3 regions of the Mycolicibacterium insubricum genome follow, and region 2 is predicted to be linked to each of the others. Evidence: predicted binding sites of a transcription regulator. Region 2 holds the regulator's gene; each other region holds the start of a gene.

What was found. Region 2 encodes LexA, which represses DNA repair genes until DNA is damaged. Its sites were predicted from a motif close to CGAACANNTGTTCG; they were not measured.
Region 1: cofD (2-phospho-L-lactate transferase) is a predicted target of LexA. The motif match lies at 3,215-3,228, and genes of this name have one in related genera.
Region 3: G6N16_RS07480 (error-prone DNA polymerase) is a predicted target of LexA. The motif match lies at 1,471-1,484, and genes of this name have one in related genera.

The regions. Positions count from the first base shown of each region.
Region 1 is NZ_AP022618.1:1,637,242-1,647,597, forward strand. Features, by position in the region: gene manB (mannose-1-phosphate guanylyltransferase ManB) at 1-72, shown strand, start outside; gene G6N16_RS07865 (NUDIX hydrolase) at 103-651, opposite strand; gene G6N16_RS07870 (coenzyme F420-0:L-glutamate ligase) at 648-2,009, opposite strand; gene cofD (2-phospho-L-lactate transferase) at 2,006-2,998, opposite strand; gene G6N16_RS07880 (WhiB family transcriptional regulator) at 3,403-3,666, shown strand; gene G6N16_RS07885 (metallopeptidase family protein) at 3,702-4,121, opposite strand; gene G6N16_RS07890 (DUF3499 domain-containing protein) at 4,269-4,691, shown strand; gene G6N16_RS07895 (phosphomannomutase/phosphoglucomutase) at 4,763-6,151, shown strand; gene G6N16_RS07900 (TobH protein) at 6,148-7,227, shown strand; gene manA (mannose-6-phosphate isomerase, class I) at 7,224-8,450, shown strand; gene G6N16_RS07910 (amino acid permease) at 8,501-10,018, shown strand; gene G6N16_RS22030 (fatty acid desaturase) at 10,233-10,356, shown strand, end outside.
Region 2 is NZ_AP022618.1:2,311,195-2,321,550, reverse strand. Features, by position in the region: gene G6N16_RS11110 (proteasome assembly chaperone family protein) at 1-931, shown strand, start outside; gene G6N16_RS11105 (alpha/beta fold hydrolase) at 970-1,992, shown strand; gene nrdR (transcriptional regulator NrdR) at 2,011-2,469, opposite strand; gene G6N16_RS11095 (LysM peptidoglycan-binding domain-containing protein) at 2,561-3,079, opposite strand; gene G6N16_RS11090 (MMPL/RND family transporter) at 3,360-6,248, opposite strand; gene G6N16_RS11085 (MmpS family transport accessory protein) at 6,245-6,676, opposite strand; gene lexA (transcriptional repressor LexA) at 6,807-7,475, shown strand; gene G6N16_RS11075 (LGFP repeat-containing protein) at 7,570-9,720, opposite strand; gene G6N16_RS11070 (acyl-CoA dehydrogenase family protein) at 9,974-10,356, opposite strand, start outside.
Region 3 is NZ_AP022618.1:1,549,926-1,560,281, reverse strand. Features, by position in the region: gene G6N16_RS07480 (error-prone DNA polymerase) at 1-1,457, opposite strand, end outside; gene G6N16_RS07475 (WS/DGAT/MGAT family O-acyltransferase) at 1,578-2,939, shown strand; gene ppsA (phosphoenolpyruvate synthase) at 2,936-5,188, opposite strand; gene G6N16_RS07465 (universal stress protein) at 5,199-6,077, opposite strand; gene G6N16_RS07460 (acyl-CoA thioesterase) at 6,214-7,101, shown strand; gene G6N16_RS07455 (nucleoside hydrolase) at 7,098-8,129, shown strand; gene G6N16_RS07450 (DNA polymerase Y family protein) at 8,146-9,783, opposite strand; gene G6N16_RS07445 (DnaE2-dependent mutagenesis accessory factor ImuA') at 9,780-10,356, opposite strand, start outside.

The sequences.
Region 1 (10,356 bases), 670 kb from region 2:
CTGCGCGGCGCGCGGGTCTGGCCGGGGGTCACCCTGCCCGACTGCGGCATCCGCTACTCCTCGGACGTGTAGCCCCACCCGCCCCTTTTGCCCCACCGGTGATCAGCGGACCCTGCTGACCGCCCGGTCCACCAGGGCGGCCAACGCTTGATCGGTGCCCGACGGCAGCGCGTCGACGGGCCACCACCGCAGGTCCAGCGATTCGTCGCTGATCGCTATCTCGGCCCCGGCCCCGGCCGGCGCGTACGCGACGAACTGCAGGTCCAGATGCCGCGTCGGCACGCCCAGCGAACAGGTCAGCGCGTGCACGTGGATGGCCGCGAGCTCCGGTTCGATGCGCAGCCCTGCGATACCGGACTCCTCGACGCCCTCGCGCAGCGCGGCGGCGACGATATCGGTGTCCTCGGGTTCGCAGTGCCCGCCGAGCTGCACCCAGCGTCCGATCCGCGGGTGCAGGGTCAGCAGCGTGGCGGCCCCCGCGGGATCGAGCACGGCCACCGAGGCGGTGATGTGCCCCGGTTCGCAGGCCCGCCGGCAGGCATCCTCGCGGGCCAGCACGAATCCGAGCACCGCCTGGCGCAGTGTGTCCTGGTGGTGGTCGGGTGCGTCCCATTCGGCCAGCACCGAGATCACCGAATCGCGCAGGCTCATCGCGTCACCAGCAGGCCTTCGGTGACGACGGGATTCCGCGGCCCGGGCGGGTCCGCGTCGTCCGGGTGGTGTCCGATTGCTATGGCGCCCAAAGGTTCCCAATCCTGCGGCAGGTCCAGCACCTGGCGAACCAGGTCGGCGGCGAAGATGGTGGAGCCGATCCAGCAGCTGCCCACCCCGCGCACCGCCAGGCTCACCAGCAGTCCCTGCACGGCGGCGCCCACCGCGACGGTGAACATGGTGTGTTCGGCCGCGGTCCGCTGCGCGTCGGGGTAGCTGTGCGCGCCGTCGGGCACCATCACGGGGATGACGACTTCGGGTGCGTCGTAGAGGATCTGGCCCTTGGCCAGGCGTCCTGAGACGGCGTCGGCCGCCAGCCCGTCGCCCGTCAGGTCGTCGCGCCAGGCGTCTTTCATCCGGTCCAGCAGGGCGATTCGGCGCTGCGCGTCGCGCAGCCAGACGAACCGCACCGGCCGGGTGTGGTGCGGAGCCGGCGCGGTGAGCGCCTCGGCCACCGACTCCTCGATGAGCGCGGGATCCACCGGCCGGTCGGCGAACCGGCGCACCGAGCGGCGCAGCAGCTGGGCCTGGCGGCGGCCGAGGTCGATCGCCTCGGCGGCTCCCAGCCAGAACAGGTCGTCGGTGCCGGCGCGCAGCAGGTCGGCGCCGGTGGACCCGTCGTCGGGCAGCCGCAGACCGCGCACCACCGCAACCGGCACGCCGGTCAGCTTGCCCTTGACCAGATCGGCGGCCGCGGCGAGTTCGTCGGCGACGGCGACCTCGGTGACCACCAGGTCGTTGCCGTGCTCGTCGACCGCTCCGGCGTAGTGGTGCAGCACGGTCAGCCCGGCGGCGCCGATGGCGGCGTCGGTCTGGCCGGTGCGCCAGGCCCGGCCCATGGTGTCGGTAATGATGACGGCGACGTCGACGCCGAGCGCCTCTCGCAGCCGGGTCCGCAGCTCGGCCGCACTGGCATCGGGATTCGTCGGCAGCAGGGCCAGTTCGCCGCGGCTGACATTCGAGCCGTCCACCCCGGCGGCGGCCTGGATCAGGCCGAAGGAGTTCTCGGTGATCAGCGTGCGACCCTTGCGCGCCAGGACGCGCACCGCCTCCTGTTCGATCAGCTTGCGCCGCAGTTCATCCCGCTCCTCGGGATCGACGGGCGCGGCGACGATGCGGCCCTCGCACTTGGACACCACCTTGCTGGTGACGACCACGATGTCGCCGTCCTGCAGCCACGGTGCCGCGGCGGCGATCGCCGCGCCCAGATCGTCGCCGGGGCGGAACTCGGGCAGGCCGGGCACCGGCAGCAGGCGGATCTGCGCCGCCGCGCCGTGCTCGGTTCCCGGCTCGCTCACGGTGCGCGACCGGCGAGTTCGAGTCCGGCGGCGACCATCGCGGCGGTGGCCTCGGGATCGTGCATGAGCAACGGGATCTCGCGCACCGTCGCGCCCGGAATCTGGGCGGTATCGCCCGGTGCGATCAGCCAGCCGTCGAGGATCCCGGTGCCGGACCGGGCGCCGTAGTGGTTGCCGACGGCGTCGCTGGTGGACTCCACCCCGATCACGCTCAGGCATTCATCGGCCATGCCGCGCAACGGTTTCCCGCCGATGATGGGGGAGTAGCCGATCACCGGGGCCGGTGTGGACCGCAACGCCGCCCGGAGGCCGGGGACGGCGAGGATCGCCCCGATACTGACGACGGGATTAGACGGCGCGATGAAGACGACGTCGGCGCCGGCGATGGCATCGGCCACCCCGGGTCCCGCCTTCGCCGCTTCGGCGCCGACGAAGGCGAAGCTGTGGGTGGGCACCTGGGCCCGGTAGCGCACCCACCACTCCTGGAAATGGATGGCGCGCCGGTCGCCGGTCTGCGGGTCGGTGATCACCACGTGGGTCTCGCTGCGGTCGTCGCTGGCCGGCAGCAGCTCCGCGCCGGGATTCCACCGGTCGCACAGCGCCTTGGTGACCGCCGACAGCGGATAGCCGGCGCGCAGCATCTGGCTGCGCACCAGATGGGTGGCCAGGTCCCGGTCGCCGAGTCCGAACCAGTCCGGTTGCACGCCGTAGGCGGCGAGCTCCTCCTTGGCGTGCCAGGTCTCGTTGCGGTGTCCCCAACCCCGCTCGGAGTCGATGCCACCGCCGAGGGTGTACATGCAGGTGTCCAGATCCGGGCAGATCCGCACGCCGTGCATCCAGGCGTCGTCGCCGATGTTGACCACGGCGGTCAACTCGTGATCGCCGGACGGCGCCGCGCCGGGCGCGAACTGTCCGAGGCCCAGCAACCTCTGCACGCCCAGCAGGAACCGGGCGCCGCCGACGCCGCCGACCAAAACGGTGACCTTCACGTCCAAATACCCTAGGGCGTCGCCGTGTTTCGGCACTGACCGGCGTCGCAATACGGTCACGACGGCGACACGCCGAGGTCTCGACGCGCCGAAATGTCGTAACGAAATGCTATGTGTCCTGCCCGAACCGCTTGACCTAGCCAGCTAACCCGTGTCTAATCACACCAGTGTCATTTCCCGGTGGGTGGACCGGTTCCGGTGTCGCAGACCGAGATTCGATCACTTGTTCGAACGGTATGGCCACAGCAATATAGCGGGCGGCATCGTATTCACGACTAAGACGACAATGGTGAGGAGGCGGGTAGATGTCCATTGAGCAGTTTCTCGGCGCAATTGCACGGACCAACCGCGTCGACATCGCACCGACTCCGCTTGGACTGCCGGGCCTTCCGCCCCGGCCGCACCTGAGCCTTGTCCCCGATGCGATCGACGCCGGCCCCGAAGAGTTCGACAACCAGTGGCAGGAACGCGCCCTGTGCGCGCAGACCGACCCCGAGGCCTTCTTCCCGGAGAAGGGCGGCTCGACGCGAGAGGCCAAGCGAATCTGCCTGGGCTGCGAAGTCAAGGACTCCTGCCTGGAATATGCGCTCGCCAACGACGAGCGATTCGGCATCTGGGGTGGACTCTCCGAGCGGGAACGCCGCCGGCTCAAGCGCGGCATCATCTAGCGGAACAGTCGACGCAACGCGACGCCGGTCGTCGCTCAGTCGTCCATCGTGGGGTCGATAACGGAGGGTTCGACTCCCAGGTGGGTGGCAACCTGGGCGACCAGGATCTCATGCAGTAGATCACCCAGTTCCATGGTGTCCTTGGCGCGGCGTTCGATTGGTTTGCGGAACAGCACGATCCGGGCGCGAGTGGCCTGCCCCCGCACGTCGACACCGGCCGGGATCAGCCGGGCCAGGGCGATCGGGCCGTCGGCGATGACCTCGGGTGGAAAATTCACATTCTCCGGATCCCGCGCCGATATCCGCGGAATCTCGTCGACGGCGACATCCAGCCCGGTCAACCGGGTGTGCCAGCGGCGCTCGATCGGTTCGTAAGCCTCCAGCACCGCCATGTCGAACCGCTCCGCGCGGCTGCGCCAGCCCGGCACCGTCGGCGGCAGCAGCGGACCCCGCAGCTCCCGTCCGTGCCGCGCGGCGGCCCGGGCGTCGCGCGGACCGCGGGGAGTCTTCACGGCGGAAATCGTAACGGTTATACATCGGCGCGGCTGCGGTGCAGCGTGTCCCGTACCGTGCACGGCGTTCGGCAGGATAGCCTCACGGGCGTGAATGTTCCCCGTCGCTGCTGCCGGCCCGGGTGCCCCCATTACGCGGTGGCGACGCTGACGTTCGTCTATTCGGATTCCACCGCCGTCGTCGGACCGCTGGCCACCGTGTCCGAGCCGCATTCCTGGGATTTGTGCGTCAACCACGCCGGACGCATCACGGCGCCCCGTGGCTGGGATCTGGTCCGTCACGCCGGACCGCTGCCCGCCAGCCCCGACGAGGACGACCTGGTGGCCCTGGCCGAGGCCGTCCGCGAGGGCGGCCAGGTCCGTTCCGCCGCGCCGCGCGCGGGTTTCGTCGAGCCCACCGGCGGATTCGGCTCGGCTCCCGGGGCGGTGCTCGCCGCACCCGCCGAACGGCCCACCACCGCCGGGCGCCGCCGGGGTCATCTGCGGGTGCTGCCCGATCCCGAAACCGACTGAGGACCGCCAAACCGCCGGACCGCAGCGACTAGGCTGGCAGGAATTGTTCGGCCGTCAGGAAGAGTGTCGTCATGTCCCGTTCCGCTGCGGCGGTCAACAGTGTCATCAAGGCCTACGACGTCCGCGGCGTCGTGGGCGAGCAGATCGACGAGGCATTCGTGGCCGAGGTCGGCGCGGCGTTCGCCCGGCTGGTGCGCCCGATCAGCACCCGTGTGGTGATCGGCCACGACATGCGGGCCAGCTCCCCGGACCTGGCCGAGGCTTTCGGCAACGGCGTGCGCGCCCAGGGACTCGACGTCGTGCGGATCGGCTTGGCTTCGACCGACCAGCTGTACTTCGCGTCCGGTCTGCTCGACTGCGCCGGCGCGATGTTCACCGCCAGCCACAACCCGGCCGCCTATAACGGCATCAAACTGTGCCGGCCGGGCGCCAAGCCCGTCGGTCAGGACACCGGGCTGGCGACCATCCGCGAGGAGATCATCGCCGGTGTGCCGGCACATCACGGTCCGCCGGGAACCGTTACCGACCGTGACGTGCTCGCCGACTACGGCGCCCACCTGCGCGGCCTGGTCGACCTCACCGGCTGCCGTCCGCTGCGGGTGGCCGTCGACGCCGGCAACGGCATGGCCGGCCACACCGCGCCGGCCGTGTTCGGCCCGATCGACGCTCTGACCGTGCTGCCGCTGTACTTCGAGCTCGACGGCAGCTTCCCCAACCACGAGGCCAACCCGCTGGACCCGGCCAACCTGGTCGACCTGCAGCGTTTCGTCGTCGACAGCGGCGCCGACATCGGGCTGGCCTTCGATGGCGACGCCGACCGCTGCTTCGTCGTCGACGAGCGCGGCCAGGCCGTGTCGCCGTCGGCGGTGACCGCGCTGGTGGCCACCCGGGAGCTGGCGCGCGAGCCCGGCGCGACGATCATCCACAATCTGATCACCTCCCGCGCCGTGCCGGAGATGGTCACCGAAGGCGGCGGCAAGCCGGTGCGCTCGCGGGTCGGGCACTCCTACATCAAGGCGCTGATGGCCGACTCCGGCGCGATCTTCGGCGGTGAGCATTCCGCGCACTACTACTTCCGCGACTTCTGGGGTGCCGACTCGGGCATGCTGGCCGCGCTGCACGTGCTGGCCGCCCTGGGCGGGCAGGACCGGGCGCTCTCCGAGCTCGCCGCCGGCTACGAGCGCTACGCGGCGTCCGGCGAGATCAACTTCACCGTCGCCGACGCCCCGGCGGCCGTCGCCGCGGTGCTGGCCGCTTTCGCACCGGACATCGTGAGCACCGACGAACTCGATGGGGTGACCGTCGACCTCGGCGCGGGCCGCTGGTTCAACCTGCGCAGCTCCAACACCGAACCTCTGCTGCGGCTCAACGCCGAGGCGCCCGACGCCGACGCCGTCGCCGCGATCGTCGAACGAGTGTCCTCGGTGATCGCCGGGCTCCGGGAGACCGCAGCGCCATGAACCTGCAAGCGGGCATCGACGTCGACGACACCGAGGCGCTGATCGCCGCCGACCGCGACGGTCTGTTGCGCGGCGCGTCGATGTCCGGCGCCCAGGTGCGCGCGGTGGCCACCGCCGTCGCCGAGGGCGCGCTGGCGGGCCTGGGTGACGAACGCCCGCGGGCCGTCGTCTGGGTCACCGGCCGCGGACCCGCGTCTGCCGCCGGTGCGATCCTGGCCGCCACGCTGGCCCCGGTCACCTCGGTTCCGGTGCTGGTCGTCGGCGCGGTGCCGCCGTGGATCGGCGCGCTGGACCTGCTGATCGTCGCCGGTGACGACCCGGGCGACCCGGCGCTGGTCGGCGCCACCGCGACCGGCGTCTACCGGGGCGCACGGGTGGTGGTGGCCGCGCCGTTCGAGGGGCCGCTGCGCGACGCGGGTGCCGGCCGTGTCGCACTGCTCGATCCGCGGCTGTGGGTGCCCGACGGCTTCGGACTGAGCCACTACCTGGCGGCGGGACTGGCCGCGGTCGGTGCCGTCGACCCGGCGGCGAGCCTGGACCTGAACACCCTGGCCGACGACCTGGACGCCGAGACGCTGCGCAACAGTGCGGCCCGCGAAATGTTCACCAACGCGGCAAAGGTGCTGGCGCACCGCATTTCCACGCACCGGACAGTGCTCGCCGGGGACACCCCGGCGACGACGGCGCTGGCCCGGCACGGCGCCGAGATCCTGCTGCGGGTCGGCCACGCGGTGGTCGGCGCCGCCGGGCTGACCGATGCGCTGGTCGCGCTGCGCACCGGGCTGGCGGCCGGTGACGACCACGACGGCGTGGACGCGCTGTTCCGCGACGACGAGATCGACGGCCCCGCACCGCTGCGGCCGCTGGTACTGGTCCCAGCGCTGGCCGACGAACGCGGCACGCTCGGCGCCCGCATCGCCGGTTACGACGACATCGAACCGATCGGGGTGACCGACATCCCGTCGTCGCCGGATCCCGCGCCGCAGCCGGGCCGGCCCGAACAGCAACTCGCCGTGCTCGCGGTGCGCCTGGAGATGGCAGCGGTGTACCTGCGATTGGTCGCGGGCAGCCGATGAACCTGCTCACCGGCATCGTGCGGACCTACGCTTGGGGATCGCGCACCGCGATCGCCGACTTCACCGGGCGCCCGGTGCCCGCGGCGCACCCGGAGGCCGAACTGTGGCTGGGCGCGCACCCCGGCGACCCGGCCGTCGTCGACACCCCCGACGGGCCCCGGTCCCTGCTGGATCTGCTGCGCGCCGACCCGCAGGGCCAGCTCGGCCCCGCCGTACGGGACCGGTTCGGCGACAGCCTGCCGTTCCTGGTCAAGGTGCTCGCCGCCGACGAACCGCTGTCCCTGCAGGCCCACCCGTCCAGCACGCAGGCCCGCGAGGGCTTCGAGCGGGAGAACCGGCTGGGCATCCCGCTGAACTCCCCGGAGCGCAACTACCGCGACTGCAGTCACAAACCGGAGATCCTGATCGCGCTCGGCCCGTTCGAGGCGCTGGCCGGGTTCCGGCCGGTGCCGCGCACCGTCGCACTGATGGAGGCGCTCGCCGTCGCCGACCTCGACCCCTATCTGGAACTGCTCATCGGCCAGCCCGAGGCCGGCGGCCTGCGGGCGCTGTTCACCACCTGGATCACCGCGCCGCAACCGGTGCTCGACGTGCTGGTGCCCGCCGTGCTCGATGGTGCCATCCAGTATGTCCGTTCTGGCGCAACCGAGTTCGTCGACGAGGCGCGGACCCTGCTGGAGCTTGGCGAACGCTATCCCGGCGACGCCGGCGTGCTGGCCGCGTTGCTGCTCAACCGCGTGCACCTGGAGCCCGGCGAGACCATCGCGCTGCCGGCGGGCAACCTGCACAGCTATCTGTCCGGGGTGGGGCTGGAGGTGATGGCCAACTCCGACAACGTGCTGCGCGGCGGCCTGACGCCCAAGCACGTCGACGTACCCGAGCTACTGCGGATCCTCGATTTCCATCCCGTCACCGCGGCCGAGTTGTCGCCGGAAACCATCCGCGAGGGCACCGAGCTGCGCTACGCCACCCCCGCGCCGGAGTTCGCCGTCTCGGTGTTCGATATCGACGGCGCGGCACTCGGCGGCGAGATCGATGCGCCCTGCCGGCACGACGGCCCGCAGATCCTGGTGTGCACCGCGGGCGCGGTGACGGTGCGGTCGAGGACCCAGACGCTGGAGCTGGCCCGGGGCGCGGCGGCCTGGGTGCCGGCCGACGACGGGCCGCTGCGGCTGCGGGCCGACGAACCCGCCCAGTTGTTCCGGGCGACCGTCGGCATCTGAGGCGGCCGCGTTCGACTGGCGCGACCGCATCCAGCCGGTACATTTCCGGAATGGCCGTGAACTGGCGCATCAAAACCGTCGAGCAGTCCATCGCCGAAACCGACGAGCCCGGCACCCGGCTGCGCAAGGACCTGACCTGGGTCGACCTGGCGGTCTTCGGCGTCTCGGTGGTGGTCGGTGCGGGTATTTTCACCGTGACCGCCTCCACCGCCGGCAACATCACCGGCCCGGCGATCATCGTTTCGTTCCTGATCGCCGCCGTCACCTGCGGGCTGGCCGCGCTGTGTTACGCCGAGTTCGCCTCCACGCTGCCGGTCGCCGGCAGCGCCTACACCTTCTCCTATGCGACCTTCGGTGAGTTCGTCGCGTGGATCATCGGCTGGGACCTGATCCTGGAGTTCGCGGTGGCCGCCGCGGTCGTCGCCGACGGCTGGTCGTCGTACCTGAACACCGTGCTCGGGCACCTGTGCCGGTGGGCCGAATGGCCGCCGATCGGATCGCTGACCAGCACGTTCGGGCTGGTGCGGATCAACTGGAGCACCCTGGGCATCATCGCGGTGGTCTGCGTACTGCTCATCCTGGGCACCCGACTGTCGTCGATGGTGTCCGCGGTGATCACCGCGATCAAGGTCACCGTGGTGCTGATCGTCGTCATCGTCGGCGCCTTCTACATCACCCCGGACAACTACCGCCCGTTCATCCCGCCGTCGGAGACCGGTGAGGCGGCCGGCTCCGGGATGGACCAGTCGCTGTTTTCCATGCTGACCGGCGCGGCGGGCAGTCACTACGGCCTCTACGGCGTGCTGGCCGGCGCCTCGATCGTGTTCTTCGCCTTCATCGGCTTCGACGTCGTGGCCACCACCGCCGAGGAGACCAAGAACCCGCAGCGCGACGTGGCCAAGGGCATCCTGACGACGCTGGGCATCGTCACCGTGCTCTACATCGCGGTATCGGTGGTGCTGACCGGCATGGTGTCCTACACCGCGCTGCGTACCGGGCCCAACGGCGAGCGGGCCAACCTGGCGACCGCGTTCGGTTACCACGGCGTCAAGTGGGCGGAGGTGGTGATCTCCATCGGCGCACTGGCCGGCCTGACCACGGTGGTCATGGTGATGGTGCTCGGCCAGACCCGGGTGTTGTTCGCCATGGCGCGCGACGGACTGCTGCCCCGGTGGTTGGCGCGCACCGGCCGCCGCGGCACACCGGTGCGGATCACCGTGGTGATCGGTCTGCTGATCGGTGCGCTGATCATCGTGGCCGACAGCCTGCGCAAGATGGACCGCCTCGAGGAGATGGTCAACGTCGGCACGCTGTTTGCCTTCGTGCTGGTCTCGGCCGGGGTGCTGGTGCTGCGCCGTACCCGTCCCGAACTGCCGCGGGGTTTCCGGGCGCCGTGGGTGCCCTGGCTGCCGATCACCTCGATCCTGGCCTGCGGCTGGCTGATGCTCAATCTGACCGGCTACACCTGGGAGCGCTTCGGCTACTGGATGGCGATCGGCCTGGTCATCTACTTCTGCTACGGCCGCTGGAATTCCCGGCTGGCCACCGCCGAGCGCGCCGCTCTGTAGCCGTCGCTCACCTCCGGCCGTCGCCGGGGTCTCTCTCGTCGATCCAGAACTCACGCTGCCGACACGCCGACGGCGACCAACAACGATTCTGCCTCGACGTGGAGGGCCGACCGTCAAGGTTTACATCAGATATTGATTTGTCTAGACAGTCGACAATCGATGGTTTATAGTCAAGTCATCAACGTGATGCCGTTCACATGGAGGAGGTAGACAGATGACTTCGCTGGAAACCCAGGAACCGACCACGCAGTGGCGGGACAAAAAGCGTCACCTATGGCTGATGGGCCTGATCCCGGCGGTGGCGCTGTTCGTCATGCTGCCGGTGATCTACGGGCTCA
Region 2 (10,356 bases):
CGAGCTGGAATTCCCGGGACCGCAGCTGACCTCCGCGGATGGTCGCGGCCCGGTGCTGATCCATGCGCTGGAGGGATTCACCGACGCCGGCCACGCCGCTCGGTTGGCCGCCGCGCAGCTCAAGGATGGCCTGCCCTCCGAGCTGGTGGCCTCATTCGCCGTCGACGAGCTGCTCGATTACCGGTCTCGGCGCCCGACCATGACGTTCAAGACCGACCATTTCACCGACTACCAGGATCCCGAGCTGAGCCTGTATGCCTTGCGCGATTCGCTGGGCACGCCGTTTCTGCTGCTCACCGGGGTGGAACCGGACCTGAAGTGGGAGCGGTTCGTGACCGCCGTGCGGCTGCTGGCCGAGCGGCTCGGGGTGCGCCAGACCATCGGTATGGGGTCGATCCCGATGGCCGTTCCGCACACCCGCCCGATCACCCTGACCGCCCACTCGAACAACCGCGAGGCGATCTCCTCGCACACCCCGTGGCTGGGCGAGGTTCAGGTGCCCGGCAGCGCGTCGAGTCTGCTGGAGTTCCGGATGGGCCAGCACGGGCACGAGGTAATCGGTTTCACCGCGCACGTGCCGCATTATCTGGCCCAGAACGACTACCCGGCCGCTGCGGTGACCCTGTTGGAACAGGTCTGCGCCGCGGCGGGGCTGGCGTTGCCGACCGGTGAGCTGACCGCGCGGGCCGCTGAGATCGCCGCGAAGATCGACGAGCAGGTGGCGGCCAGCGAGGAGGTCGCTCAAGTGGTGGCGGCGCTGGAGAACCAATACGATGCATTCGTCGCCGCCCAGGAGTCCCGGTCACTGTTGGCCCGGGACGAGGATCTGCCCAGCGGCGACGAACTCGGCGCGGAGTTCGAACGTTTCCTTGCCGAGCAGGCCGACGGCCCGTCCGGTGATTCGTTGGGGGGCGATCCGGGCAGGATCTAGCGCCGCGGTGGCGGCGCCGACATCCGAGGTGGGCCGCCGTGACCATTTCCGACCCGTTCCCCTGTCCCGCCGACACCTTCAACCCACGGGTGGAGTTCCGTACCATCCACGGCTATCGCCGGTCGTTCCGGATCGCCGGATCCGGGCCGGTGCTGCTGCTGATCCACGGGATCGGCGACAACGCCACGGCCTGGTACCCGGTCCACGCCCGTCTGGCCGAGCGGTTCACCGTCGTCGCCCCGGACCTGCTCGGTCACGGTCGCTCGGACAAGCCGCGAGCGGACTATTCGGTGCCGGCCTACGCCAACGGGATGCGTGATCTGCTCAGTCTGTTGGGCATCGACCGGGCCACGGTGATCGGGCATTCCCTCGGCGGCGGGGTGGCCATGCAGTTCGCCTACCAGTTTCCCCAACTGGTGGAGCGGTTGATCCTGGTCGGAACCGGCGGGGTGACCCGCGAGGTGAACATTGCGCTGCGCGCCGCGTCACTGCCCGGCGGCAGCGAGGCGCTGGCGCTGTTGCGGGTGCCGGGTGTGCTGCCCACGCTGCAGGCGCTGGGCCGCTTCGGCGGCGGACTGGTCGGCTCCACCGGGCTCGGCCGGGACCTACCGCACATGCTGCGCATTCTGACCGAACTTCCCGAGCCACGGGCGTCGTCGGCCTTCACCCGCACGTTGCGGGCCGTGGTGGACTGGCGCGGCCAGGTAGTCACCATGCTCGACCGCTGTTATCTGACCGAATCTGTTCCGGTGCAACTGATCTGGGGGCGACAGGACGTCGTCATCCCGGTCAGCCACGCCCGGATGGCACATGCCGCCATGCCCGGCTCCCGACTGGAGATCTTCGACCGGGCCGGGCACTACCCGTTCGCCGACGATCCCGAGCGCTTCATCGACGTCGTCACGCGGTTCGTCGAGGAGACCGAACCCGCGGTGTACGACCAGGATCGACTACGGGCGCTGCTGTGCGCCGGAACCGATGACGAGGCGCTCTCGGGGTCCGCGCAGACCCGAGCGGCGGTATTGGAGGCGATCGAGGAGGACGAGCGCAGCGCGACCTGAGGCCGCTATGGGTGTCGGCTATCCCGCGTCGGCGCGGTGACGGCGCAGGTCCTCGATCTCGCGGGCGAAATCCTCGGCCGACTCGAACGACCGGTAGACCGACGCGAATCGCAGGTAGGCGACCTCGTCGAGGTCACGCAGAGGGCCCAGGATGGCCAGGCCGACCTCGTTGCTGGGGACCTCCGGGGAGCCCGCGGCGCGCACCGCGTCCTCGACCCGCTGGGCGAGCAGGTTCAGCTCGTCGTCGTCGACGTCGCGGCCCTGGCAGGCCCGCCGCACACCCTGGATCACCTTTTCCCGGCTGAACGGCTCGGTGACGCCGCTGCGCTTGACGACGGCCAAGACGGCAGTCTCCACGGTGGTGAACCGCCGACCGCATTCCGGGCAGGAGCGTCGCCGCCGAATGGCCTGTCCCTCATCGGCTTCCCGGGAATCGACCACGCGGGAATCGGGATGCCGGCAGAACGGGCAGTGCACGACCGATCCTTCCCGGCACCGCGACGGGAGCGGCGGTACCGTTGGCAAGCCTACAGAGCCCGCGACGCACACACCGGTTCCCATCGCCGGTTCAGCCGATCGGGGCGATGAGCGTCTGCCCGGCCTGCAGGGGCGCCGACTCCAGCATGTTGAGGTCCCGGATGCGCGCCACGGCCTGATCGGTGGACAGCTGCGGGGACACCCGGGCGGCCAGCGCGGCCAGCGTCTCCCCCGGCTGCACCCGGACCACCGCCAGGGTTTCCGCGACGGCGGTCTGCTCGGGCGCCGTCGCCAGGCCGCCGAACTGGCCGACCAGTCCGAGCCACACGGTGATCAATGCGGCCAGCACGGCCAGCCCGACCGTGGTGCCCGCGGTGATGGGGCGGCGCCGGTGGGCGGCCCGGGAGAACCGGACCCCGGTGCCGGAGTGACGCAGCGCGGCACCGGCGGGCCGGGCACCGCCGCGGGGCCGGCGGGTGACGGCACGCGGGGCCACCCGGATGGGGCGGGCGGCGCGCCGGGCGGGATAGTCCAGGTGAGCCGGACGGGACGCGGTCGGGCCGACCGCATCGAGGTCGACGGTGCGGATGTCGTCGTGCAGTACGGTCATGTCGGTCCCCTTCAAGTCGATATGTCGCTTATGTGTTCGAACTATATTCGAGCACCCGTTCGAATATCCAGTAGAAATCGAACGCGTAATCGAACTGTGTCCGAACACTAGCGCGAGGGTCCGACAAGTCGAGCGGCGAGGCCCGGCACGTCGAGCGGCGAGGAACGAGCCGCGAAGAGCGTGACGGTTACCCGCGCGGAGCCGCGAAGAGCTTGGCGGTAAATCGACACCGACAAGTCGAGCGGCGAGCTTGGCGATAACCAACACCGACAAGTTCGGGTCAGCCGGGCGTCTTCTCCGATCCCTCACCGAGCAGCAGGGACCGCACCAGGGCGCGAGGGCCGTAGGGCCGCAGCATGGTGCTGGCCGGGCGGGGCCGGACCCTCTGCGGCCACCAGAACCAGCGGCCGAGCAGCGCGGCGATCGACGGCGTCATGAACGACCGGACCAGCAGCGTGTCGAACAGCAGACCCATGCCGATGGTCGATCCGGCCTGACCGATCGAGGTCAGGTCGCTGGCCACCATTGAGGTCATGGTGAAGGCGAACACCAGGCCGGCGGCGGTGACCACCCCGCCGGTGCCGCCCATCGACCGGATGATGCCGGTGTTGAGCCCGGCGTCGATCTCCTCCTTGAACCGCGACACCAACAGCAGGTTGTAGTCGGAGCCGACGGCCAGCAGGATGATCACGCCGAACACCGGTGCGATCCAGTTGAGTTCGAGGCCCAGCAGGTGTTGCCAGACCAGCACCGACAAGCCGAACGCGGCGCCCAGGGACAGCAGCACCGTGCCGACGATGACGGCGGAGGCCACCAGCGCTCGGGTGATGATCAGCATCACCACGAAGATCAGGGTCGCCGCGGCCAGCCCGACGATCATGATGTCGTAGGCGGTCCCCGTCTGGATGTCGTTGTACACCGCCGCGGTGCCGGTCAGCGAGAAGTCGGCGCCGGCCAGTGGGGTGCCCTTGACGGCGGCCCGGGCCGATTCCAGGACCGGCTTGACCGCCGCGATGCCCGCCGGCGTGGCCGGATCGTTGGCGTTGACGATGATGAACCGGGCCGCCTTGCCGTCCGGGGACAGGAACAGCGCCAGGCCCCGCTGGAAGTCGGGATTGTCGAACGCCTCGGGCGGCAGATAGAAGTAGTCGTCGTTCTTCGACTGGTCGAAGGCCTCGCCCATGGCGGTGGCGGTGTCGGTCATCCGGCCCATCTGGGTGACCAGGCCGTTGAAGCTGCTGTGCAGGGTCAGCAGGGTGCCCTGCACGGACTTCACGACCGCGATGATCGGCGGGAGCTGCGCGATGAGTTGCGGGAAGACGGCCCGGAACTGCGACATGTTGCCCAGCATCGAGGTGGTGTTCTCACTGAACTTGTCGACGCCGTCGAGTGCGTCGAAGACCGACCGGATCGCCGCGCACACCGGGATGTTCAGACAGTTCTGCTCGAAGTAGAAGTAGTTGCGGATGGGCCGGACGGTGTCGTCGAAATCGGCGATGTTGTCCCGCATGTCGGCCAGGTTGACCGTCATGGCGGCCATGTCGTCGGTCATGTTCGACGTGGTGGCGTTCATCTTCGTCATCAGTGCCTGCATGCGTTCCATCGGGGCGACCACCGCGCCGAGATCGTCGGCCATCTTCTTCATGTCGGTCATCCGGTCGCGCATGAACTGCAGGTTCTCGGTGATCGGCAGCGACTGCATGCTGATCTGAAACGGGATCGAGCTGTGCTCGATCGGGCCGCCGAGCGGCCGGGTGATGCCCTGGACGCGGGCCACCCCCGGGGTGCGGAAGACGGCCTTGGCGATCCGGTCCAGCACGATCATGTCGGCCGGGTTGCGCATGTCGTGGTCGGTTTCCACCATCAGGATGTCGGGATTCATGGTGGCGGCGCTGAAATGCCGTTCCGCCGCGGTGTATCCGACGTTGGACGGCAGATCCTGTGGGATGTAGTAGCGGTCGTTGAAGCTGATCTTCATGGTCGGCAGGATGATCAGGCCGACGAGTGCGATCAGGATGCTGGCCACGGTCACCGGCAGCGGCCAACGGACCGCTGCGGTGCCGATCCGCCGCCAGCCGCGGGTCTTGATCGCCCGTTTCGGTTCCAGCAGGCCGAATCTGGTGGCCACCGCGACGATGGCCGGTGAAGCGGTCAGCGCGGCCGCGATCACCACCAGCAGACCCAGCGCCGACGGGATGCCGAGGGTCTTGAAGTAGTCCAGCCGGGCGAAGTGCAGACAGAACGTCGCGCCGGCGATGGTGAGCCCGGAGCCCAGCACGACGTGATAGGTGCCGGTGAACATGGTGTAGTACGCGGTTTCCGGGTCCTCGCCGTTCTGCCTGGCCTCCTGGTACCGGCCGATCAGGAAGATCCCGTAGTCGGTGCTCAAGGCGATGGCCAGCGACGACAGCAGGGCGACGACGAACGTGGAGAATCCCAGCAGGTGGTGGTCGCCGAGCAGGGCGACGACCCCGCGCGCGGTGCCCATCGACACACCGACCATGGCCAGGATGAGCAACACCGTGGACACGCTGCGGTAGACCACCGCCAGCATCAGGATGATGACGAGGCCGGTGACGCCCATCATCATGAGCATGGATTTGTCGGCGGCCTCGTTCATGTCCGCGATCAGTGCCGCGGGCCCGGTGACATAGGCCCGGATGCCGTCCGGCGGCGGGTTCTGTTCGACGATGTGCCGGACCGCGTCGACCGACGCGATCCCCTCGGTGCTGCCCTGATTGCCGGCAACGTTGATCTGCACGTACGCGGCGTGGCCGTCGCTGCTCTGGTTGCCGGCGGCGGTGATCAGGTCGCCCCAGAGGTTCTGCACGTGCTGGACGTGGTCGGTGTCCGCCTCCAGTGCGGTGACCAGGCCGTCGTAGTAGCGGTGTGCCGCGGCGCCGAGCGGCTCGTCGCCCTCCAGGACCACCATCACCATGCTGTCGGAGTCGGACTCCTCGAACTTGGCGCCGATGCGCTTGGCGGCGATGACCGACGGCGCGTCGGCCGGCGACATCGACACCGCGTGGTCGCGGGCGACCGACTCGATCGGCGGGACCAGCAGGTTGACCGCGGCCGTCAGCGCGACCCAGATCACGATGATCGGGACGGCGAAGGCCCGGACGAATCGCGGGAACGCGGGGCGCGGACTACCGCCTGCGCTGCTCATGCTGCCTTCACCAGGCAGAACGCCTGCGCCGAGGAGCCCGAGGCCTGCTGCTCGTCCTTGACGGCGCCGTTGACGGTGATCCGGCAGCCGAGGGTGTCGCTGTCGCCCTGGGCGACCAGATTGGCGACGACGGCGGGAATGGTGGTGGAGAAGCTGTGTGTCCACGGCAGGCCGGTGAAGACGGCCTCCTGCGGCTTGGCCTCGGCGTTGAGGAAACTCACCTTGCCGCTGGCCGTCGCCGGCCCGAACAGCTCGTAGGTGACCTGCTTGGGATTGAACGGCACGATCGTCTCCGGTCGATGGTCGGACGCGGCGAAAATCTCGTCGGAACCGAACTTCGCGCGCAACTGGATCACGCCCGCCGCACCGAGGGCGACGGCGATCAGCACGACGATCGCCACCCAGCTCCTTTTCAGCAGCGCCAACATCGCGGTCTCCTCAGTCTCGGCTCGACGATCCTTCCATAAATACCATACGGGGTATGGTATTAGCCAAGGCGGAGACACGCGCTCGAACAGATGTTTGATAAATGTGCGAGGGCGGACTATATTCGCCTACATGGTCGATAGCACTGAAACCGGGGCCGGCGCGGACCTCACCAAGCGGCAGGGCGCCATCCTGACGGTCATCCGCGAATCAGTGGCCACTCGGGGCTACCCGCCGAGCATCCGTGAGATCGGCGACGCCGTCGGGCTCACCTCCACCTCGTCGGTGGCCCATCAGCTGCGCGCCCTGGAACGCAAGGGCTATCTGCACCGCGATGCCAACCGGCCGCGCGCGGTCACCATCGAGTCGGCCGACTCCGGCCCGAACGCCGCGACCACCGAGGTCGCCGGTTCCGATGCGCTACCCGTTCCCACCTACGTCCCGGTGCTCGGCCGGATCGCGGCCGGCGGACCGATCCTGGCCGAAGAGGCCGTCGAGGAGGTCTTCCCGCTGCCGCGGGAACTCGTCGGCGAGGGAACCCTATTCCTGCTGAAGGTGGTCGGCGAATCGATGATCGACGCGGCGATCTGCGACGGCGACTGGGTCGTGGTGCGTCAGCAGAACGTCGCCGACAACGGCGATATCGTCGCCGCGATGCTCGACGGCGAGGCGACGGTCAAGACCTTCAAACGCACCGCCGGCCAGGTGTGGCTGATGCCGCACAACCCGGCTTTCGACCCGATCCCGGGCAACGACGCCGTCATCCTCGGCAAGGTCGTGACGGTAATCCGCCGGATCTAGGCACCCCAACCCAGCCGGGCCGTTGGCCCCGCGGAAAAAGGGGTGACGGTAATCCGCCGGATCTAGGCACCCCAACCCAGCCGGGCCGACTGCGTCAGTCGGCCCGGTGGAAACCGTTGGCCTGTGCGTGCTCCTCGTCGGCGAACCAGATGTCGGCGACGGTCTCCTCGTAGTACGCGCCGCCGGGCAAGTGGTAGTTGCCCGAGCGCATGCACGCCTTTATCGGGAACCCCGGAGGTGCCTGGTTCGGGTCGTCCAGCGGAAGATGGATCGCCGGATAGGCCGAATCGCCATGCGCAGCGGGCTCGGGCGCTTCCTCGACGGGTTCGGCAACCCGTTCCGGCGCCGCCGGTTCGGCGGCGTAGGCCGCGGGACCGGACGAGTAGTCGGCGCCGGGCGCGGGCTCACGGTAGCCCGACGAGTAGTCCTCGAACTGGCCGTACTTGTCGCCCCAGTCCGGCAGCGGCGGGAGCAGCGACGAAGATGCCGACTCGGCTACCGCGTGCCGTCCCGAGGGCGTCTCGTCGACGACGATGTCCTCGCTGAATCCGTAGCGCGTCGGCGCGGTGTCGACGGCGTCCTGGTCGTCGACGTCCTCCCCCCGCCGGGCGTGGGAGCCCTGGTGGGTGAACAGTTCGTCGTGGATGACCACCTCGGTGGTACCGGAGTTCTCGTCCTCCCAACTCGGTGCCGGTGCGCCCAGGTCGTCCTCACGCCAGCCGGAGTGCGAGTCGTATCCGGGTTCGTCGTAGTGACCGTCCTGGTCGTCCGTGCGATAGCCGGCCTCGTGGTACTCCGGCTCGTCGTAGTCGTAGGCATCGGGGCGGTCGTAGTCACCCTGGCGGTCGTAGTCCTGACCGCGACCGTAGCCCTGGCGCAGGTACTCGGCGTCCGCGTCGTCACCGGCAACCACCGCCGGCGCCTTCTTGCGACGACGGGCGGCCTGCCAGACCAGCAGCAGGATCAGCACCAGCGCGGCCGCCGGCAGCAGCCACCACAGCCAGGACCAACCGGCCCCGGTGCCCTTCTTGGCGGCGACGCTCGGCGGCGCGGGGGTGGTCGGCAGCGCCGTGTTGGCGACCTCGACCCCTTCCAGCTGGCCCGCGAGCGCATCCGGGGTGACGCTGAACTTGCGGTCCGTCGCGTTGAAGGTGAGCTCACCGCCGCTGAACTTCTGGGTCATCACGTCGCGGTCGATATCGTGCTCGGCGACGGGGACCCCGAGCGGGCCGGTGGCCCCGCCCAGCTTGTCCCAGGCCGCCTTCACCGGGCCGTTGACGACGATGGCGCCGTGGTCGGGGGTGGCGAAGATGACCGGGTGTTCGGCCGCGGCGAAGCTGGCCTGGGTGCCGTCGGGCACGCCGCCGTCGACCACGCCGCTGGTCGGGAAACCGAGTTCACCGGTGGGGCCGCCGGCCGATTCGTAGCGCTCCAGGATCGGCCCGGTCAGGGCGTGGGCGCCGGTGTCGGCGGTGTAGAAGATCTTGCCGCCGGCGAAGTTCTGCACGGTCCCGGCGTCGCCGACGGCGGCCGGGTCTCCCTCGCGGGCTCCGAGCGGTCCGCCCTTGCCGCCGGCGATCCGCCACGCGGTGTTGATGGCGGAGCTCGCGTCACCGGGGATCGGCAGACCGGCCAGTTCGCCGAGGTGATCGGCGGGTTCGGTGAATGCGCCGGTCGCGGTGTCGTAGGCGATGGTGCCGCCGCTGAACGACTGGGTGATGACCGAACCGTTGTAGCTTTCGTCGGCCGTCGGGACGCCCATGACCCCCGCGGATCCGCCGAGGTGGTCCCAGGCGGCGTTGATGGCGCCGCGCACCACCCAGGCGTCGGTGTCCGGGGTCCAGAACATCACCGGGTGATCGGCGGCGGAGAACTCACTGCTGCGGCTGTCCGCGCTGACGCGGCCGACGCCCTCGTCGACCGTCGGGAAGCCCAGGTCGCTGTCGACCGGGCCGCCGAGCTCGCGGTAGCGGTCCAGGATCCGGCCGTACATGATGTGCGCGCCGGTCTCCGGGGTGAAGTAGATGGCACCGTCGTTGTGGAAGTTCTGCACGAAACCGGATCCGGCGGCGTACACCCCGCCGTCCTTGTCACCCAGGGGTGAGTCGACTCCGCCGGCGGCCTCCCAGGCCGCGGTGATCGCCGCGTCGGCATCGCTTTCCGGGGTCGCGGAGGCCGGCGCGGCCACCAGAAACGCCGCCATGGCAACGACGGCAAACCACGCCGGCACTGCGAGCCTCAGCACGCGGCTGATTGGTTTTCGTTGCCTGGTCATGCACCACTCACCGCTTCCGGGCGATCCACCGTCGTGTTCCTCAACCCCGCGACGATAGCGATTTCCGGAGACTGTTTGTCGTCGTCGACCCGGACATTACCGATCTGAGACCGGAAAGTGCCGCAGCTGCGACCCGTTTCGCATCGGTATTTGCTGGGGATATGCCTGCTCGACGAGACGCGGGCCCCGGCAAACCGCCGGGGCCCGCGTTCACCGATCGGGCTCAGACGCCGAGGCTGCGCCCGATGATTTCCTTCATGATCTCGGTGGTGCCGCCGTAGATGGTCTGCACCCGGGCGTCGAGGTAGGCCCGCGCCACCGAGTATTCCCGCATGTAGCCGTAGCCGCCGTGCAGCTGCAGGCAGCGGTCGATCAGCTTCACCTGGTTCTCGGTGGACCACCACTTGGCCATCGCGGCCTGCTCGACGGTCAGCTTCTCCTCCAGGTGGAGCTTGAGGAATTCGTCGATCACCACGCGCACCGCGGTGGCCTCGGTGGCCAGCTCGGCCAGCAGGAACCGGCTGTTCTGGAAGCTGCCGATCGGCTTGCCGAAGGCTTTGCGGTCCTTGGTGTACTGCAGGGTCTCCTCCAGCACGGCCTCCATCG
Region 3 (10,356 bases), 760 kb from region 2:
TCCCGCACCGCGCTGCGGCGGCGGTAGGTGATGACGTTGGCGACCTGCGCGGCGTGCTCTCGCCCGTAGCGGGTGTAGACGTACTGGATGACCTCCTCGCGGCGGTCGGATTCGATGTCGATGTCGATATCGGGCGGGCCGTCGCGGGCCGGGGACAGGAACCGTTCGAACAGCAGCTCGTTGACGATCGGGTCCACCGCGGTGACCCCGAGGGCATAGCAGACCGCCGAGTTGGCCGCCGATCCGCGACCCTGGCACAGGATGTCGTTGTCCCGGCAGAATGCCACGATGTCGTGCACCACCAGGAAGTAGCCGGGGAAACCCAGCGCCGCGATGATGCCCAGTTCCCGCTCCAGCTGGGCATAGGCCCGCGGCGCCGAGTCCGGCGTCCCGTAGCGTCGGCCGGCGCCGCGGTGCACGAGTTCACGCAGCCAACTGTCCTCGGTGTGCCCGGCGGGCACGTCGAACGGCGGCAGCCGGGGCGCGATCAGCGCCAGCCCGAATGCGCACTGCTCCCCCAGTTCGGCTGCGGCGGTGACCACCTCGGGCCGGTGCGCGAAGATCGCCGCCATCTCCGCACCGGACCGCAGGTGCGCCCCACCGAGCGGGGCCAGCCAGCCGGCGGCCGAAGACACCGACTCCCGCGCCCGGATCGCACCCATCGCCGCGGCCAGCCGGCCGCGCTCCGGTGTGGCGAAGTGCGCCGCAGTGGTGGCGATCAGGCCCACCCCGAACCGCGGTGCCAGTTCGGCCAGCGCGGCGTTGCGCTCGTCGTCCAGCGGCCCGCCGTGGTGGGTCAGTTCCACGCTGACGCGGTCGGCACCGAACCGGTCCACCAGGTCGGCCAGGGCCGCCGCGGCAGCAGCCGGCCCGCCGTCGCTCAGCGCGGTGCGCACGTGTCCCTTGCGGCAGCCGGTGAGGATGTGCCAGTGCCCACCGGCGGCCTCGGTCAGTGCGTCGAAGTCGTAGCGCGGCTTGCCCTTCCGGCCGCCGACCAGGTGCGCGGCGGCCAGTTGCCGGGACAGCCGCCGGTAGCCCTCGGGTCCGCGGGCCAGCACCAGCAGGTGCGGCCCGGGCGGGTCCGGGACCTCGGTGCGCTGCCCGGGCCCGGGGTCCAGCGACAGTTCGGCGCCGAACACCGTCGCCAGCTCCAGTTCCCGGGCGGCCTCGGCCAGCCGCACCACGCCGTAGAGCCCGTCGTGGTCGGTCAGCGCCAGCGCCCGCAGCCCCAGCCGGGCGGCCTCGGCGGCCAGTTCCTCCGGGGTGCTGGCGCCGTCGAGGAAGCTGTAGGCCGAGTGTGCGTGCAGCTCCGCGTAGGCAACCTCGGCCGGCCCGCACCGCGGCGCCCGGGGCTCCGGCCGGGCCGCCGAGGTCAGCGGCAGGCCCGCGCGCCGCGGGCGGCCGTCGAGCACCCGTTCCATCTCGGCCCAGCTCGGCGGCCCGCTGTGCCAACCCATGCACCCAGCATATCGAACTATTGTTCGATTATCATCGGTGGCGGCCGGTGCCCGAGGTCCCGGCCCCCGGCATCTTCCGGCACTGACGAAACACCCAGCCCAGCGGGCATAGTGGAGCCCATGGAACGACTATCGGTCCTTGACGCCGGTTTCCTGCAGGTCGAGGATTCCGATCCGCGGGTCAGCCTGGCGATCGGTAGCGTCACGATCCTGGAGGGCCCGGCACCGGACTTCGAGGAGTTCACCACCGTCCTCGGCGGGCGGCTGGCCGCGGCGCCGCGGCTGCGGCAGGTGGTGCGCACCCACCCGCTGGACCTGGAACCGCCGCACTGGGCCGACGTCGACGAACTGGACCTGGGCCACCACCTGCGCCGGGTGGCGCTGCCCGCCCCCGGCGGCGACGCCGAGCTGTTCGACCTGGTCTCCGAGATCATCGAACGACGGCTGGACCGCAACTATCCGCTCTGGGAGTGCTGGCTGGTCGAGGGGCTGGCCGACGACCGGTGGGCGCTGATCGTCAAGCTGCATCACGCCGTCGCCGACGGGGTGTCGGCGACGGCGATGATGGCGGCGCTCAACGACGACGACGGCACCACCGGATCGTTCGCCACCCACCTGCACGAGGCGCACGAGACCGAGCACCCCAGCCTGCTGTCCCGGATCAGTCTCAACCCGCTGGACTGGGGCAAGGCCGCCTGGGAGCTGTCGGCCGGCGCCGCCGACCTGGCGATCCAGACGGTGCGCGGTTCGGTCACCATCGTCGGCGACATGGTGCGCCCGGCACCGGAGTCCTCCCTCAACGGACCCGTCGGCTCCCTGCGCCGCTACCGGGCCGTCCGGGTGCCGATCGCCGACATCCGCGCGATCGCCCACGCCTTCGACGCCACCTTCAACGACGTCGCGCTGGCCGCCGTCACGCACGGCTACCGCCAGGTCATGCTGAACCGGGGCGAATCACCCCGGCCCGACTCGCTGCGCACCCTCATCCCGGTCTCGGTGCGCGACACCGCCGCTCTGGACACCCCGGACAACCGGGTGTCGCTGATGCTGCCGCTGCTGCCCGTCGACCTGCAGACCCCCCTGGAACAGCTCAAGACGCTGCGGCGCCGGATGCGCCGCGCCAAGTCCAGCGGCCAGCGCCAGGCCGGGGCCAACGTCGTCGACGTCGCCAACCGGTTCCTGCCGTTCCCGCTGACCGCGTGGACGGTGCGGGCGGTCAGCCGGCTGCCGCAGCGCAACATCGCCGGCCTGGCCACCAACGTGCCCGGCCCGCGCGAGCAGGTGCGGATGCTGGGCCGGACGGTGGTCGCCATGCTGCCCATCCCGCCGCTGGCGGTACGACTGCGCATCGGCGTCGCCATGCTGTCCTACGCCGACGACCTGACCTTCGGCATCCTCGCCGACTATGACAGCAACCCCGACCTCGACCTGCTCGCCGAGGGCATCGAGTCGGCCGTCGCCGACCTGGCCCGCCAGGTCTAGTTCCCGCGGGCGGCCTCCAGCAGGATCCGGCGCTCGGCGGCGGCCACCACCCGGCGCGCGGCCGCGGCGGCGTCCGGGTTCACCGACACCGAGGTGATGCCCATCCGCACCAGGTGCTCGGCGAAGGCCGGGTCGTTCGACGGTGCCTGGCCGCACAGCGACGAGGTGATCCCGCCGCGGCGGGCGGCCGCGATGATCTGGCCGATCGCGTCCAGCACCGCCTCGTCGGCGGTGTCGAACAGTTCGGCGCATACGTCGGAGTCGCGGTCCACCCCGAGCATCAGCTGGGTCAGGTCGTTGCTGCCGATCGACACCCCGTCGATGCCCAGCCCGATGTATTGCGGCAGCCAGTGCACCACCGAGGGCACCTCGGCCATCACCCAGCGGTGCAGTCCGCGCTGGCGTCCCAGCTCGCTGGCATCGACCAGCGAAAGGCATTCCTCCAGTTCCCATTTCGTCCGCACAAAGGGGATCATCAGGCCCAGATTGGGGCTGGTCTCCCGGATCCGGGCCAGCGCCCGACATTCCAGCGCGAATAGCTCGGGTTCCTTGACGTAGCGGTAGCAGCCCCGATAGCCGATCATCGGATTGTGTTCGACGGGTTCGTATTCCGCGCCACCGACCAGGTTCGCGAACTCGTTGCTGCGGAAGTCGGTGGCCCGGTAGATCACCGGCCGATTGCCGAACGCGGCGGCGATCCGCCCGACGGCCCCGGCCAGCGCATCGACCAGCGCGTCGCTCTCGCCGGCGGCCATCATGGCACGAGGATGCCGGCCGGCCAGCGCCTCAGTCAGGATGAACTCCGCGCGCAGCAGACCGACGCCGTCGACATCTTGCGCGGCAACGGTTTCCGCACTGTCCGGCATGGCCAGGTTGACGTAGATCTTCGTCGCGGTGACCTCCGCGGCGACGACGGGCCCGCTGCGTTCGGTGACGGTGACCGCGGCGGGCGCGGCGGCCGGCGCCCCCGCCCGCACCTGCCCGTGGGTGCCGTCGACGGTCACCTCGGTGCCGTCGGCCAGGTCGGTGGTGGCGGTGCGCGCCCCGACGATGCACGGCACCCCGAGTTCCCTGGCGACGATCGCGGCGTGACAGGTCATGCCGCCGGTGTCGGTGATGATCGCCGCGGCGCGGCGCAGCGTCGGCAGCCAGTCCGGGTTGGTCATCGGCGCCACCAGCACCTCGCCGGTCACCAGCGCGACACCCTGATCCGGGGAACGCAGCACCCGGACCCGGCCGCCGGCCACCCCCGGCGCCGCCGACAGGCCGCGGGCCAGCACCGTCCCGGCCGCCGGCGCGGCGCTGCCCAGCGTGGTGATCGGGCGGGCCTGCACCAGCCAGATGACGCCGTCGACGATGGCCCACTCGGTGTCCTGCGGGCAGCCGTAGTGCGCTTCGACGGCGACCACCAGCTTCGCCACCCGGTACAGCTCGTCGTCGTCGAGCACCCGGGCGTCGGCCAGCGCCGGATCGAGGTCCTCGGTGCGATCGTGGCCGTCCGGCCCGCGAACGATCCGGAAATCCTGGTGCCCGACCCGCACGTCGAGGATCTTGCACCCGTTCTTGTCCAGCACATAGGTGTCCGGCTGTACCAGCCCGGACACCACCACCTCGCCCTGGCCGAGGGCGGCTTCCACCACGACGTGGTCGCGGGCCCCGGTCGACGGGTCGGCGGTGAAGGCGACACCGGAACGCTGCGAGGCGATCATGGTCTGCACCACCACCGCCATCGCCGGTTCGGCGGTGAAACCCCGGCTGGCGCGGTAGGCGATCACCCGCGGACCGAACAGCGACATCCAACAGCGCCGCACCGCGTCGAGCAGGTCCTCGTCACCGGCGATGTTGGTCAGCGTCTCGTTCATCCCGGCGAACGAGGCGTCCTTGCCGTCCTCTCCGGTCGCCGAGGACCGCACGGCCACCACGACGTCGGCACCGAGCCGGCGGTAGTGCTCCAGCAGTTCGGTGCGCACCGCCTCGGTCATACCGGCCCGGGCCACCAGGTCGCGACACCGGTTGGACAACTCACCGAGCCGAGTCTCGTCGCCGGAGGCGGCAATCGCCTCGCGGTGCAGTTTCACCAGCTCCCGGTCCACCCCGGCCGCCCGCATCGACTCCAGGTAGGCGTCGCGCAGCAGGACGAAACCGGGCGGCACCGGAAGCCCGGCGCCCGCCATCTCGCCGAGGTTGGCACCCTTGCCGCCGGCTTCCTCCGCGTCGGTCAGCCGCAACTCGTCGAAACCCTTGATGATGGTCACGGTGTCAGGCCCTCGCGACGATCACCGGCATCCGTACCGCCTGGACCACCGACGCGCTCACCGAGCCCAGCAGCATCCCGGTGAATCCGCCGCGGCCGTGGCTGCCGACCACCACCAGCTGGGCGTTGTCGGACTGTTCGATCAGCGTGTTGGCGGGCTTGTCCCACACCACGATCCGCCGGACCGCGACGTCGGGGTAGCGCTCGGAATAGCCGGCCAGCCGCTCGGCGAGCACCTCCTGGCCGCGCTGCTCGAACTCGGAGAACTGCTGCCCCGGCATCGACAGCACATCGGCGTCGCTCATCGCGTGCACGGCCACCAGATCGACGCCGCGCCGCGACGCCTCGTCGAAGGCGATCGCGGTGGCGGCCTCCGAGGCGCGGGAACCGTCGATCCCGACCAGCACCGGCGCCTTGGCCGGATCGGCCATCAGCGGGTCCTCGTCGTGCACCACCGCGACCGGGCAGTGCGCGTGGCGCACCAGCGTGGAGCTCACCGAGCCGAGCAGGCCGCGGGCCAGAGCGCCGCGCCCGCGGCAGCCGACCACCACGATCCCGGCCTCGCGGGTGAGTTCGATCATGGTGGCCACCGTTGGGCCGCTGAGGATTTCGGTGGTGACCTCGACTCCGGTGACGGCCTCCGCGGCGGTGGCCACGGCGGCGTCCAGGAGATCCCGGCTCTGCTCCTCCTGCCACTGCAGGTAGCCGTCGGGCAGCGGGGCCTCGGGCCAGGCCATCATCACCGGCGAACTGATGATGTTGACCAGGCGCAGCGGCTGGTTGTGCAGCTTGGCGTAGCGGGCACCCCAGTCGACGGCCACCCGCGACGAGACGGAGCCGTCGACCCCGACGAGGACGGCACCGGTTGATTCGGCTGTGGACATGTGCATGCTCCCTTCCCTCCGCGAGACTAGCCGCAACCGCGCGGGGATACGGGGGAAGGTGGTAACGACATTGGGGACCAACGACACCCGGTACCCGGTTGTGCGCCGGAACACCCGGCATGGCTGGATTAGGGGTATGGCGGTTTCGCTGAACGACATTCTGGCGGTGCTACGCCCGCTGCCCGACGGCCCGAACGTGTACCTGGGCCCGCAGCCCGACGACGGCGCGGCACGGACCCGGGTGTACGGCGGTCAGGTGGCCGCCCAGTCCGCACTGGCGGCCGCCGACACCGTCGGCGACCGGCGGTTGCACAGTCTGCACGTGGCGTTCCTGCGGCCCGGGAATCCGCGGATCCCGCTGCGCTATGAGGTGACCGTGCTGCGCGAGGGCCGCACGCTGTCCACCCGACGGGTGACGGTGACCCAGGACGGGGTGTTCCTGATGGAGGCACTCGCGTCGTTCATCGCCCCGGTCGACGGGCCGGAGTTCGCCGCCGGGATCCCCCGGGTGCCGGCGCCGGAATCGCTGCCGCGCGTCGTCGAGCAGTTGGAGCCCGACGATTTCAGCGTCGCCGAGGCCGCCGAGCTGGCCTGGCTGAACACCTGGGACATGCGCTACGTGGATCCGCCGCCGCTGCGCAGCGCCATCCGGCGGGCGGGGCCGGTGCCGGCCGATGCGCCCGCGCAGTGCCGGATGTGGCTGCGCGCGGCCACCGCACCGCCGGTCCAGCTGCTGACCGATCCGCTGCTGGCCACCGGCCTGCTGATCTATCTCACCGACTGGTCGGTGCTGGATCCGGTGCAGCTGGCGGTGGGCCGCAACTGGGCCGACCTGGAGGTGATGGCCTCGCTGGATCACGCGGTGTGGTTTCACCGGCCGGTCGACTTCTCCGACTGGCTGCTGTTCGACCATCGCAGTCCGTCGGCCTCCGGCGGCACCGGCCTGGGCTGCGGCGAGGTCTACAACCGCTCCGGCGCACTGGTGTGCACGGTCACCCAGGAAGGGTTCCTGGGCCGCCGATGAGTGGGTCAGTGGGGAGCCGGCCGCGCCTGCCGGTGTTCGCCGACGTCGACACCGGTGTCGACGACGCGATGGCGCTGGTCTACCTGCTGGCCAGCCCGGAGGCCGAACTCGTCGGCGTCGCATCGACCGCGGGCAACGTCGGCGTGGCGCAGGTGTGCGAGAACAACCTGGCCCTGTTGGCGCTGTGCGGGGCACCGGATATTCCGGTGTCGACGGGTTCTGCTGTGCCGCTGAGCATTCCGCTGCGCACCGCCGAGGACACCCACGGCCCCGCCGGGCTCGGCTATGCCGAACTCGCACCGGCGAGCAGCTCACCGACCGACTACGACGCCGCCACCGCCTGGATCCGGGCCGCCCGCGATCATCCCGGCGAGCTGATCGGGCTGGCCACCGGCCCGCTGACGAATCTGGCGCTGGCCCTGCGCGCCGAGCCGGAACTGCCGCGGCTGCTGCGCCGGCTGGTGATCATGGGCGGGTCGTTCGAGTACCGCGGCAACACCACGCCGGTCGCCGAGTGGAACATCGCCGTCGACCCCGAGGCCGCCGCCGAGGTGTTCACCGCCTGGGGCGCGGCGGTGGCCGACGGCCACCGCGGCGAACTGCCGATCGTCTGCGGGCTCAACATCACCGAACGCATGGCGCTGCGGCCGCCGTATCTGGCCGAGCTGGCCGCCGCCGCCGGTGTGCCCGGTGACCCGTCGGCCAATCCGCTGGTGCGGGTGCTCACCGATGCGCTGCGGTTCTACTTCGAGTTCCACGAGTCCGTCGGCGAGGGGTACCTGGCGCATGTGCACGACCCGTTCGCGGCGGCGGTCGCACTCGACCCGTCGCTGGTGATCACCCGGGATGCGACCATCGGCGTCGAGCTCGGCGGCGCCCTGACCCGCGGCATGACCGTGGCCGACTGGACCGGGCACTGGGGCCGGCCGGCCAACGCCCGCATCGCCGTCGACGGCCCGGGCCTTCCGCAGGTGTTCTTCGACCGCTATCTGGTGCGGGTGGCCGCCTTTGCCCGAGGGCTGAGTTGATTCGGGCGGCCCGACTTCACTCATAGCTGCCCTCCAGATACCAGCGGCGGCGGCGGTAGCACAGCAGCAGCGCGGCACCGGGGGCCTGCGGTTCCCCGGCCAGCAGCACCTGGGCCCGGGCGGTGCGACCGGGTGAGCCGGCCTGCGGATCCCACCAGCGTTCGTCGACCAGCCACGGCCCGGCCCACCAGTCCAGCGCGCCGGCGTAGCGCCCGGCCAGCCGGGCCGGGGTGGCGCTGAACAGACCCCGGCCGGTGACGTGCACCGGTTCCCCGTCCGCGGCGAGCAGGTCCACCGGATCGTCGAGCAGTACCGCCGGCGCCGGTTCGGGCAGCCGCCCCGGCCACGGCTGGGCCGGGTCGTCGCGCACGACGGGCTCGTCCCCCAGCGGGGTCAGCACGATCCGCTCGGCCGGCCCGCGGCCACCGGAGGGCACCGGGATCTGCACCGCCTCCGGACCCAGCAGACCCTGCACCCGGACCAGTGCCCGACGGGCGCGGGCCCGGTCGGCCTCACCGCCGCCGCCCCACAGCGGCAGCTGCAGCGCCGCCGCCGAGATCACCTCCACCGGTTCCAGCCGCAGCACCGTGATCGGGCCCGCCGGGCGCTCCGCCGCTCGCCGAACCCGGCGGTCCAGTCGCCGCCGGGCCTCGTGCTCGCGGAAAAGCGCCGCTCGCCGAACCCGGCGGGTCAGCCAGCCGTCGAGCTGCCAGCGCACCCGGTCGGCGGTGGCGTCGGCGGTCAACGGTTCGGCGCACCGCCACACCCGGACCAGTTCCGCGCCGTCGGCGGTCGCGGCGTGAATGGCCAGCCGGGTGCAGCCCACCCCGGCGTCCTGCAGTCCGCGGTGCAACGCGGCGGCCAGGCTGCGGCCGGCGAACGCCGCGGCGTCCACCCGGTCGATCGGCGGGTCGCAGGACAGTTCGACGGTCAACTCGGCGGGCGGATCGGTGCCCGACGGCGGCCGGGCGGGTTCGGCCGCCGCCATCCGGTGGGCGATCACCGCGTCGGTCCCGAACCGGGTGGCCACCTCCGCCCGGCTCAGCGCGGCGAACTGGCCGATGCTGCGGATTCCCATGCGCCACAACAGATCCACCAGGTCCGACCGAGTGGGGTCGCACAGGCTGGGTTCGACGGCCAGTTCCCGGATCGAGCGCCCGGCCAGGAACGCCGCGTCACCGCCGGGTTCGACGGCGACCCCGGCCCGGGCGGCCAACACCGCGGTGGGCAGCCGGTCGGCGACGCCGATCTGGCATTCGGCGCCGGCCGCGGCCACCGCATCGACCAGCCGTTCCCCGGCGGCGGCCTCCGACCCGAAATAGCGGGCCGCGCCGCGCGCGGAGACCACCAGCAGCCCCGGGCGCAGCACCTCGGCGCGGGGCACCAGATCGGCCACCGTCGCGGCTACCGCCTCGAAGTACCGGGCGTCGCGGGCGGTGTCGGCCGCCGCGATGTGCACCGCCGGGCAGCGGGCCTGGGCCTCCCGGCGGCGCAACCCGCGCCGCACCCCGGCGGCCCGGGCCGCCGCCGAGCAGGCGATCACCCGGTTTGCGCAGGTGATCGCCACCGGTGCAGTGCCGGGCAGATCGGCGGCCGCGGCCGCCGCGACCGCCGGCCAGTCCATGCACCACAGCGCCAGCACCCGGGTGCTCATGCCGGCCTCGGGATGCCCACCCCGCGCCCCCGGGCCCGGACCGCCAGCCGCACGCGGCACAGCCGACCCCGGCCGGGCTCGGCGACGGTCGTCTCATAACCGCGCACCCGGGCGTCCAGCCGCAGCGCGGGTCCCGGCCAGTCGCCACCGACGACCACCAGGACCGCACCCCGGTGCCGCAGCCGCCCGCCGATCACCCGGGCCCTCCCCGGTGACACCGCCGTACCCGTCATGCCCAGCAGCACCAGGTCCATGCCGTCGGTCAGCACCGCGGCCACCTCCACCGGGTCGGGGCCCGGGTCCGGGATCATCGCGATCCGGCTCAGGTCCGCACCCATCTCGGCGGCGGCCAGCAGCCCGGCGCCGGGCAGCCCGACGATGGCCGCGTGTCCCCCGGCAGCAGTCACCGCGGCGGCTATGCCCAGCGGCAGAGACCGGGCCCCCGAGGTCACCGCGACGCTGCCCCTCGGCAACCCGCCGGGGAGCACTCCGAGCAGCGATTCCGGGACCGGCAGCAAACTTTCCGGGGCCACATCCGGCAGGGCGCGCGCCGTCGCCGTCCCCGGTCCGCGG